DNA from 3 places in the Kribbella sp. NPDC051587 genome. Region 1 is predicted to be linked to each of the others. Evidence: riboswitches for the same ligand, from Rfam matches in the RefSeq annotation. Region 1 holds a riboswitch; each other region holds the start of a gene.
What was found. Region 1 has a riboswitch for ZMP and ZTP ahead of ACIA49_RS27545 (5-aminoimidazole-4-carboxamide ribonucleotide transformylase). Riboswitches for the same ligand answer to the same signal wherever they lie in the genome.
Positions count from the first base shown of each region.

Region 2: it holds a riboswitch for ZMP and ZTP, as region 1 does, so the genes downstream of both, ACIA49_RS34830 (bifunctional 5,10-methylenetetrahydrofolate dehydrogenase/5,10-methenyltetrahydrofolate cyclohydrolase) here and ACIA49_RS27545 (5-aminoimidazole-4-carboxamide ribonucleotide transformylase) in region 1, are expected to answer to the same signal.
Region 3: it holds a riboswitch for ZMP and ZTP, as region 1 does, so the genes downstream of both, ACIA49_RS23585 (glycine hydroxymethyltransferase) here and ACIA49_RS27545 (5-aminoimidazole-4-carboxamide ribonucleotide transformylase) in region 1, are expected to answer to the same signal.

Region 1 covers NZ_JBITDE010000008.1:229,995-232,250, reverse strand. Annotated here, with positions in the region: gene ACIA49_RS27550 (MoaD/ThiS family protein) at 1-141, shown strand, start outside; gene ACIA49_RS27545 (5-aminoimidazole-4-carboxamide ribonucleotide transformylase) at 269-1,180, opposite strand; ZMP/ZTP riboswitch at 1,198-1,277, opposite strand; gene ACIA49_RS27540 (hypothetical protein) at 1,339-2,256, shown strand, end outside.
Region 2 covers NZ_JBITDE010000014.1:14,465-16,720, forward strand. Annotated here, with positions in the region: gene ACIA49_RS34830 (bifunctional 5,10-methylenetetrahydrofolate dehydrogenase/5,10-methenyltetrahydrofolate cyclohydrolase) at 14-883, opposite strand; ZMP/ZTP riboswitch at 908-998, opposite strand; gene ACIA49_RS34835 (NUDIX hydrolase) at 1,528-2,142, opposite strand; gene prcA (proteasome subunit alpha) at 2,139-2,256, opposite strand, start outside.
Region 3 covers NZ_JBITDE010000006.1:347,678-349,933, reverse strand. Annotated here, with positions in the region: gene ACIA49_RS23585 (glycine hydroxymethyltransferase) at 1-855, opposite strand, end outside; ZMP/ZTP riboswitch at 884-966, opposite strand; gene ACIA49_RS23580 (acyl-CoA dehydrogenase family protein) at 965-2,256, opposite strand, start outside.

The sequences.
Region 1 (2,256 bases):
CTCATCGACGAGCAAGGCGCCGTCCGGCGGCACGTCAACCTCTTCCTCGGCCAGGACAACGTCCGCGACCTAGCCGGCCCCGACACCCCCCTCACCGACGGCGACCACCTCCTGATCCTCCCCAGCGTCGCCGGCGGCTGAGCCGCGCGGAGGCGGACCGCCCCCACTCATCAAGTGCCTCTGACGGGGAGTTCTCGCCTGCTGCGTGAGCGTGCGGGACCAGGTGCCGGGAAGGTTAGTGAGTGGTGGCGGTCCGCAGTGGAACGTGTCAGTGGCGGAAGAGGCGGACTCCCGTGGGAGACCAGGTGATGCTGGCTGCACGGCAGGCGGCGGCGATTTCGTCGGAGCGGATGGAGTTGGCGGGTTCGGCGATGTGGGCTACGCCGAAGTGGGCCGCTTCTTCCACGTTGTCGGGGAAGGGGAGGGCGCCGTCGGAGACCATGGAGACGCCGGTCAAGGGCTCGGTTGAGTGGCGGGACTGCCAGGAGGCGGCTTTGAGGCCGGCTAGGTGGGTGCAGTCGACGCGGGATTGTTGACCGGCGCCGATGCCGATGGCCATGCCGTCCTTCAAGAGGGCGACGGTGTTGGACTGGGCGTAGCGGACGACGATCAGGCCGAGCAGGAGGTCGTCGGCAGCCGCCGATGGGACCTCTGGGCTCAGGAGGTCTCGAGTCAGCGGGAGGTCGTCGCGGTGCTGAGTCAGCCGGAGACCGTAAAGCTCGCGCACCTCCTCAAACGGCGGCTCGAAGGCAGGGTCCGCTTCCAGGACCAGATACGTGCCGCGCTTCTTCGCGGCCAGGATCTCCACCACACCGGGCTCGAAGCCCGGCGCGATGATCCCGTCGCTCACGACACGACGCAGCACCCCAGCCAGTTCAAGATCCACCGGGTGCGAGACCGCGACGAAATCGCCGTACGACGACTTGGGGTCGGCGTCGCGGGCGCGGCGGTACGCGTCGGCGACCGACGTACCGAGGGCGGCGCCGGCGGGGGAGACGTGCTTGTACGACGCCGCTGCCGGCACCCCGAAAGCGGCAGCGGCTTCGCGGACGAGTTGCCAGCCGGTCAGGGCGTCGAGAACGTTGAGGTACGACGGGTTTCCGGCGACGACCGTGAACGGAGCGCGGGCTCCGATCACGGCGAGCGTGGCGGGCTGGTGGGGGTTCATTCCGTAGCGCATGAGGGGCCTCCAGAAGCTGGAGGCGCCCAGGCGGTCGACGCCACGTAGTCGGCCGCTCCCCGGTGGTGACCCACCCGCGCCAGTCGCGGTAGGTCAAGCTTATTGCAGGAACGTGCAATTGGGGTCCAGAGCCGCCGGAACGGTCTTACCATCCGCGAATGGGGATCTTCTCGCGGAAGGCGGCGCCGGGCGTCGACGTGTCCGGCCTGACGCTGGACCAGGCCTGGCTCGACGCTGACCTCGACGCGGCGTACGCGGCGGTACGGCGGGGAGATCTGTCCACCGGACTGGCGTTGCTCAAGGTCACGCCGGCCAACACGAACCTGCGGTCGATCCGCGCCACCGGCCTCGCCAAGGCGGCGGTGGGGCGGAGCGAACAGTTGGAGCTGCGGCTGGAGGCCTACCCGAAGGATCCGGATCTGCTGCTCTGGTACGGGCAGACGCTGGTCTTCGAGGCGTGGGCGGTGCGGACCGCGCAGCGGGCCAAGGACGTGTCGGCGCAGCGGTTCACGATGTTCCACGACATTCTCCGTACGGCGGCCGAGGTGTTGCAGGGCGCGATCGTCTCGGCGGCCGACGACGCGGTCCCGTGGGAGGTGCTGCAGTGGGCGGCCTTGGGACTGCAAGCGGAGTTGGAGGACAAGGCGGAGATCTTTCACGCCGCTCTCGTCCGTCACCCAGGCAGCTACGCAGCGCACACCGGTCGGGTTCAGGTGCTGGCGAAGAAGTGGTCCGGTCTCGAGTTGGCTGAGCTGATCGAGTTCGGCGACGGTGTCGTCGAGCGGGCGCGGCCGGGCAGCGTGCTGTGCACGATCGCGGCCAACGTGTTCAACGAGGTCTGGCTCGAGATCGCTTCCGACAAGGAGCGGACGAAAGTCGAGCGAATGAAGCGCTACGCGAGCGGCGTCACCGCTCGGCGACCGCAGTTGCTCGCCGCCCGCGGCAAGTGGTGGAACGACGGCCGTACGCCGGACCCCGCGGACGTCTCGGCCAACGGGGCGATGGCGTTCGCGCTCAAGTGGGCGAGTGCGAAGCGGGAGGCGATGGAGCACGCCACCCGCACCGAGGGCCGGATC
Region 2 (2,256 bases), on a different contig from region 1:
CAACCTCTACAGCCTAGGCCAGAGTCTCCACGGACTGGACAGCCGTCTCGGAAACCTCGGCCGCGTCGACGGTCTGCTCCAGCAGCAGCGCGATCGTCATCGGCCCGACCCCGCCCGGAACCGGCGTGATCAGGCGAGCCACCTCGGACGCCTCACCGAAGTGCACGTCGCCGACATTGCCTTCGTTGTATCCGGCATCGATCACCACCGCGCCCGGCTTCAGCCAGTCGCCCCGGACGAAGTTCGCCTTGCCGACCGCGGCGACCACGATGTCCGCCGTACGGACGATGTCGGGCAGCCCGACGGTGCGCGAGTGGGTGTAGGTCACGGTGGCATCCGATGCCAGCAGCAACATCCCGGCCGGCTTGCCGAGGATCGGGCTGCGGCCGATCACGACCGCGTGCGCTCCGGACAGCGGTACGTCGTAGGCCTCGAGCAGCCGCATGATCCCGCCCGGCGTACACGACCGGAACCCGGGCTCGCCGAACGCCATCGCCGCGAACGAGTGCATGGTCACCCCGTCGACGTCCTTGCGCGGGTCGATCGCCTCGAAGGCCGCGCGCTCGTCGATGTGGCTCGGCACCGGGTGCTGCAGCAGGATCCCGTGCACCTCGGGATCGCTCGATAGTTCGGTGAGCGTCGCGACCAGTTCGGCGGTGGTGGTCTCGGCCGGCAGCACGACGCTGCGTGAGCCGATCCCGGCCTTCTTGCTGCGGTTCTGCTTCATCCGCACGTACGTCGCGGAGGCCGGGTCGTCACCGACGAGCACGGTCGCAAGGCACGGCTGCACCCCGGATGATTCGCGCAGCTTCTCGGCACGAACGGCGGCGTTCGTCACCATCTCGGCGGCGAGGTCGGTCCCGATCATCAGTTCGGCGGTCATGGGCGCACTCCTCTGGGCAACAAGTCGAAATGCCCAGGCGCGCGGCGACAGCCGGATCCTCCGGCAGGCCGCTCCCCGGTGGTACTCCACCTCAACGCCAGTCGCAGACCCAGCGCCAGCATACCTTCGCCCACGCCTGCTCCCCCTCACCACCGCTCGCCCCGCCGACGCTGCTGGTGGTGGGCCCGCCGTTGACTCCGCTACCGCGGCTACGGACGAGTTTGGTCACAGGAGCGCGTTCAGACCCACCGGGCCAGACCACCACGGCGTCGCGGCCCAGCCGACGAACACGCCCGACGACGCCAGCCACACACGGCTTCGCAGGTCCCCTGCCCAACAGAGGCGCAGTACCTCGGAGATCTGACTGCCGGCATCGACAGACTCTCCGCCGGCCGGCAATCGCGGCCAACTCCAGCAATCGGCCACCAGCCATTTCACTGGCTAGCCACTGGAATGAGGGGTTCTACACCCTCATACGGGTACCTAACCCCGCATTTCGGTGGCTAGCCAGGCAAATCGGGTCCCCGCGATCGCGAGCCGAGCGGGACAAGCGGCGTTGCGGTTCCGGTGGGTGGGTGGCCTTGATCCGATGGTTAGGGGCCAGCGGGATGGGGCGAACTGAGCCCGGGCGGAGCGGGGCGGAGTTAGAGGAGGTTCGCGTGATCCAGGGCCGCGTAGGCGGTGTCGGTGCCGGTCATGGCGCCCGGCGTCCGGAGTTCGGCGCGGAACTCTTCCACGCTGAGCTCGACCGGGACACAGTCCTCGGCGTCGTCGAGTTGCTGTTTGCCGTTGGGACGGCAGCCGCGGGCGATGGCGACGTACTTGCGGAAGGTGGACGACGTACCGGCCCAGAGCCAGCCGACGATCTCGATGCTTTCGCAGGTGTAGCCGGTCTCTTCTTCGAGTTCGCGGGCGCCGCCGGCCTCGGGCTCCTCCCCCGGGTCGATCAGTCCGCCGGGCAGGTTGGTGACGACGCTGTCGGGACCGGGACGGAACATCCGGACCGTCACGATCCGGCCGTCCGGGGTCAGCGGCAGCACGGTGACGCCGCTGGCGATCCTCTCCGCGGACTCCGGTCCGGTGACGTCCCAGTCGACCTCGTGCCCGTTGGGCATCCGGTAGTGGCGGACGCGCACGGTCAGGAACCGCTGATAGGCGACCTTCTCGCCCAGCAGCTCCCATGGCTGCGGGTCGGCGGCCCGAGACGACTCAGCCGTCACGTCGGACGTGACGGCTGAGTCGGTGGTTCGGTCCGTCACAGCGGACGACTGTCGTCGGGGTCCTCCGGCGGCGCGATCGGCGCATCGTCATCGTCCGCAGACGAAGACGAGGATGACGCTGACGACGTTCCGGCCGAGGTCGCGGGTTCGGCG
Region 3 (2,256 bases), on a different contig from region 1:
GCCGCGCGGTCCGCGCAGGGACTTGTGCGTGGTGGTCGTGGTGACGTGCGCGTGCGGTACCGGGTCGAAGTCGCCGGTGAAGACCTTGCCCGCGACCAGACCGGCGAAGTGCGCCATGTCGACCATCAGGGTCGCGCCGACCTCGTCGGCGATCTCGCGCATCTTGGCGAAGTTGACCTTGCGCGGGTAGGCCGAGTAGCCGGCGATCAGGATCAGCGGCTTGAACTCACGGGCCTTGCGGGCGACCTCGTCGTAGTCGAGCAGGCCGGTCTCGGCGTTGGTGCCGTAGGAGTGCTGGTTGAACATCTTGCCGGAGATGTTCGGGCGGAAGCCGTGGGTCAGGTGGCCGCCGGCGTCCAGCGACATGCCGAGCATCTTCTGGTCGCCGAGCGCCTTGCGGAGCTTGGTCCAGTCCTCGTCGGACAGGTCGTTGACGTGCTTGGCGCCGACCTCGGCCAGCGCCGGGGACTCGATCCGCTGGGCCAGGATCGCCCAGAAGGCGACCAGGTTGGCGTCGATCCCGGAGTGCGGCTGGACGTAGGCGTGCGGGGCGTCGAAGAGCGCCTTGGCGTGCTCGGCCGCGGCGGTCTCGACCGTGTCCACGTTCTGGCAGCCGGCGTAGAAGCGGTGCCCGACGGTGCCCTCGGCGTACTTGTCGGACAGCCAGTTGCCCATCGTCAGCAAGGTGGCGGGGGAGGCGTAGTTCTCACTCGCGATCAGCTTCAGCGAGGAGCGCTGGTCGGCCAGCTCGGCCTTGATCGCGCCCGCGATGGTCGGCTCGACCGAGGCGATCACCTGCAGGGCGTTGTTGTACGCGGCCGACGCAGCGGCGGCGTCGAAGGGTTGGTGAGTCATCGAAGTCTCTCCTGCGGTTGCAGTGGGTCGAAGGCACCCAGGCGCACGGTGCCGACGGGTTTCGCTCCCCGGTGGTTCTCCACCTTCAGCGCGCCAGTCGCGACAGCGGTCAGCCTATCGTGCGCTCGACGATGTCCCGGAACGGCGTCGTCCGCGGCAACGTCCCGAACACGCCGCCCCAGTCGCCGGCCAGTCGCGACGCCACGAACGCGTCTGCAACTGCTGGCGTCGAGTAGCGCACCAGCAGGGAGGCCTGCAGGCACAACGCCATTCGCGCCGCCAATCTCCGCGCTCCGGCCTCAGCACCTTCGATGTCGGACAGAGCCTGCAGTACGTCGCTCACTGCCGCGTCCAGGCGGTGATCAGCGCCCTGCGCCGCGCCGACCTCCAACAGCCAGGCCTCCAGGGACTCCGGTCGCCGGAGCGCGCGCAGTACGTCGAGCGCATTCACGTTGCCCGACCCCTCCCAGATCGAGTTCAACGGCGACTCCCGGAAGAGCAGCGGCAGTCCGGACTCCTCCACGAACCCGTTCCCGCCGAGGCACTCCAACGCCTCCGCCACCAGGAACGACGTCCGCTTGCACACCCAGAACTTCGCCAACGGCAACCCGATCCGCCGGAACGCCCGGGCGCGCTCGTCATCGGGTGCATCAACCGCCGCTGCCAGACGCATCGAGAGAGCGGTTGCTGCTTCGCTCTCGATCGCCAGGTCGGCCAGCACGTTGAGCATGGCGGGTTTGTCGATCAGGAGGCCGCCGAAGGCGCTTCGGTGCTGGGCGTGCCAGGTGGCTTCGACGAGGGCTCTTCTTTGCAGGGCCGCGGAGCCCAGGACGCAGTCGAGGCGGGTGGCCGCGACCATCTCGATGATGGTGCGGACGCCGGCGCCTTCATCGCCCAGGCGGTAGCCGATGGTGTTGTGGAACTCGACCTCGCTGGAGGCGTTGGAGCGGTTGCCGAGCTTGTCCTTCAGCCGCTGCAGGGCGAACGTGTTCCGGTTGCCATCAGCAAGGACTCGCGGTACGACGAAACAGCTCAACCCGTCCGGCGCCTGCGCGAGCACCAGGAACACGTCGACCTGCGGCGCGGAGCAGAACCACTTATGCCCGTTCAGCAGGTATTCCTCGCCGGTGGGCGTCGCCGTCGTCAGGTTGGCCCGGACATCGGATCCACCCTGCTTCTCGGTCATCCCCATCCCGGCCAGCACGCCACGCTTGGCTGCCCCGGGCAACCGGCGTACGTCGTACTGGGTCGCAGCCAACTGCGGAACCCACTCGGCTGCGAGCCGATCGTCAGCCCGCAACGCCGGTACGGCGGCGTACGTCATCGAGATCGGGCAGCCGTGGCCCGGTTCGACCTGCGACCAGACGTAGAACCCCGCGGCCCGCGTCAGATGCGGCGAAG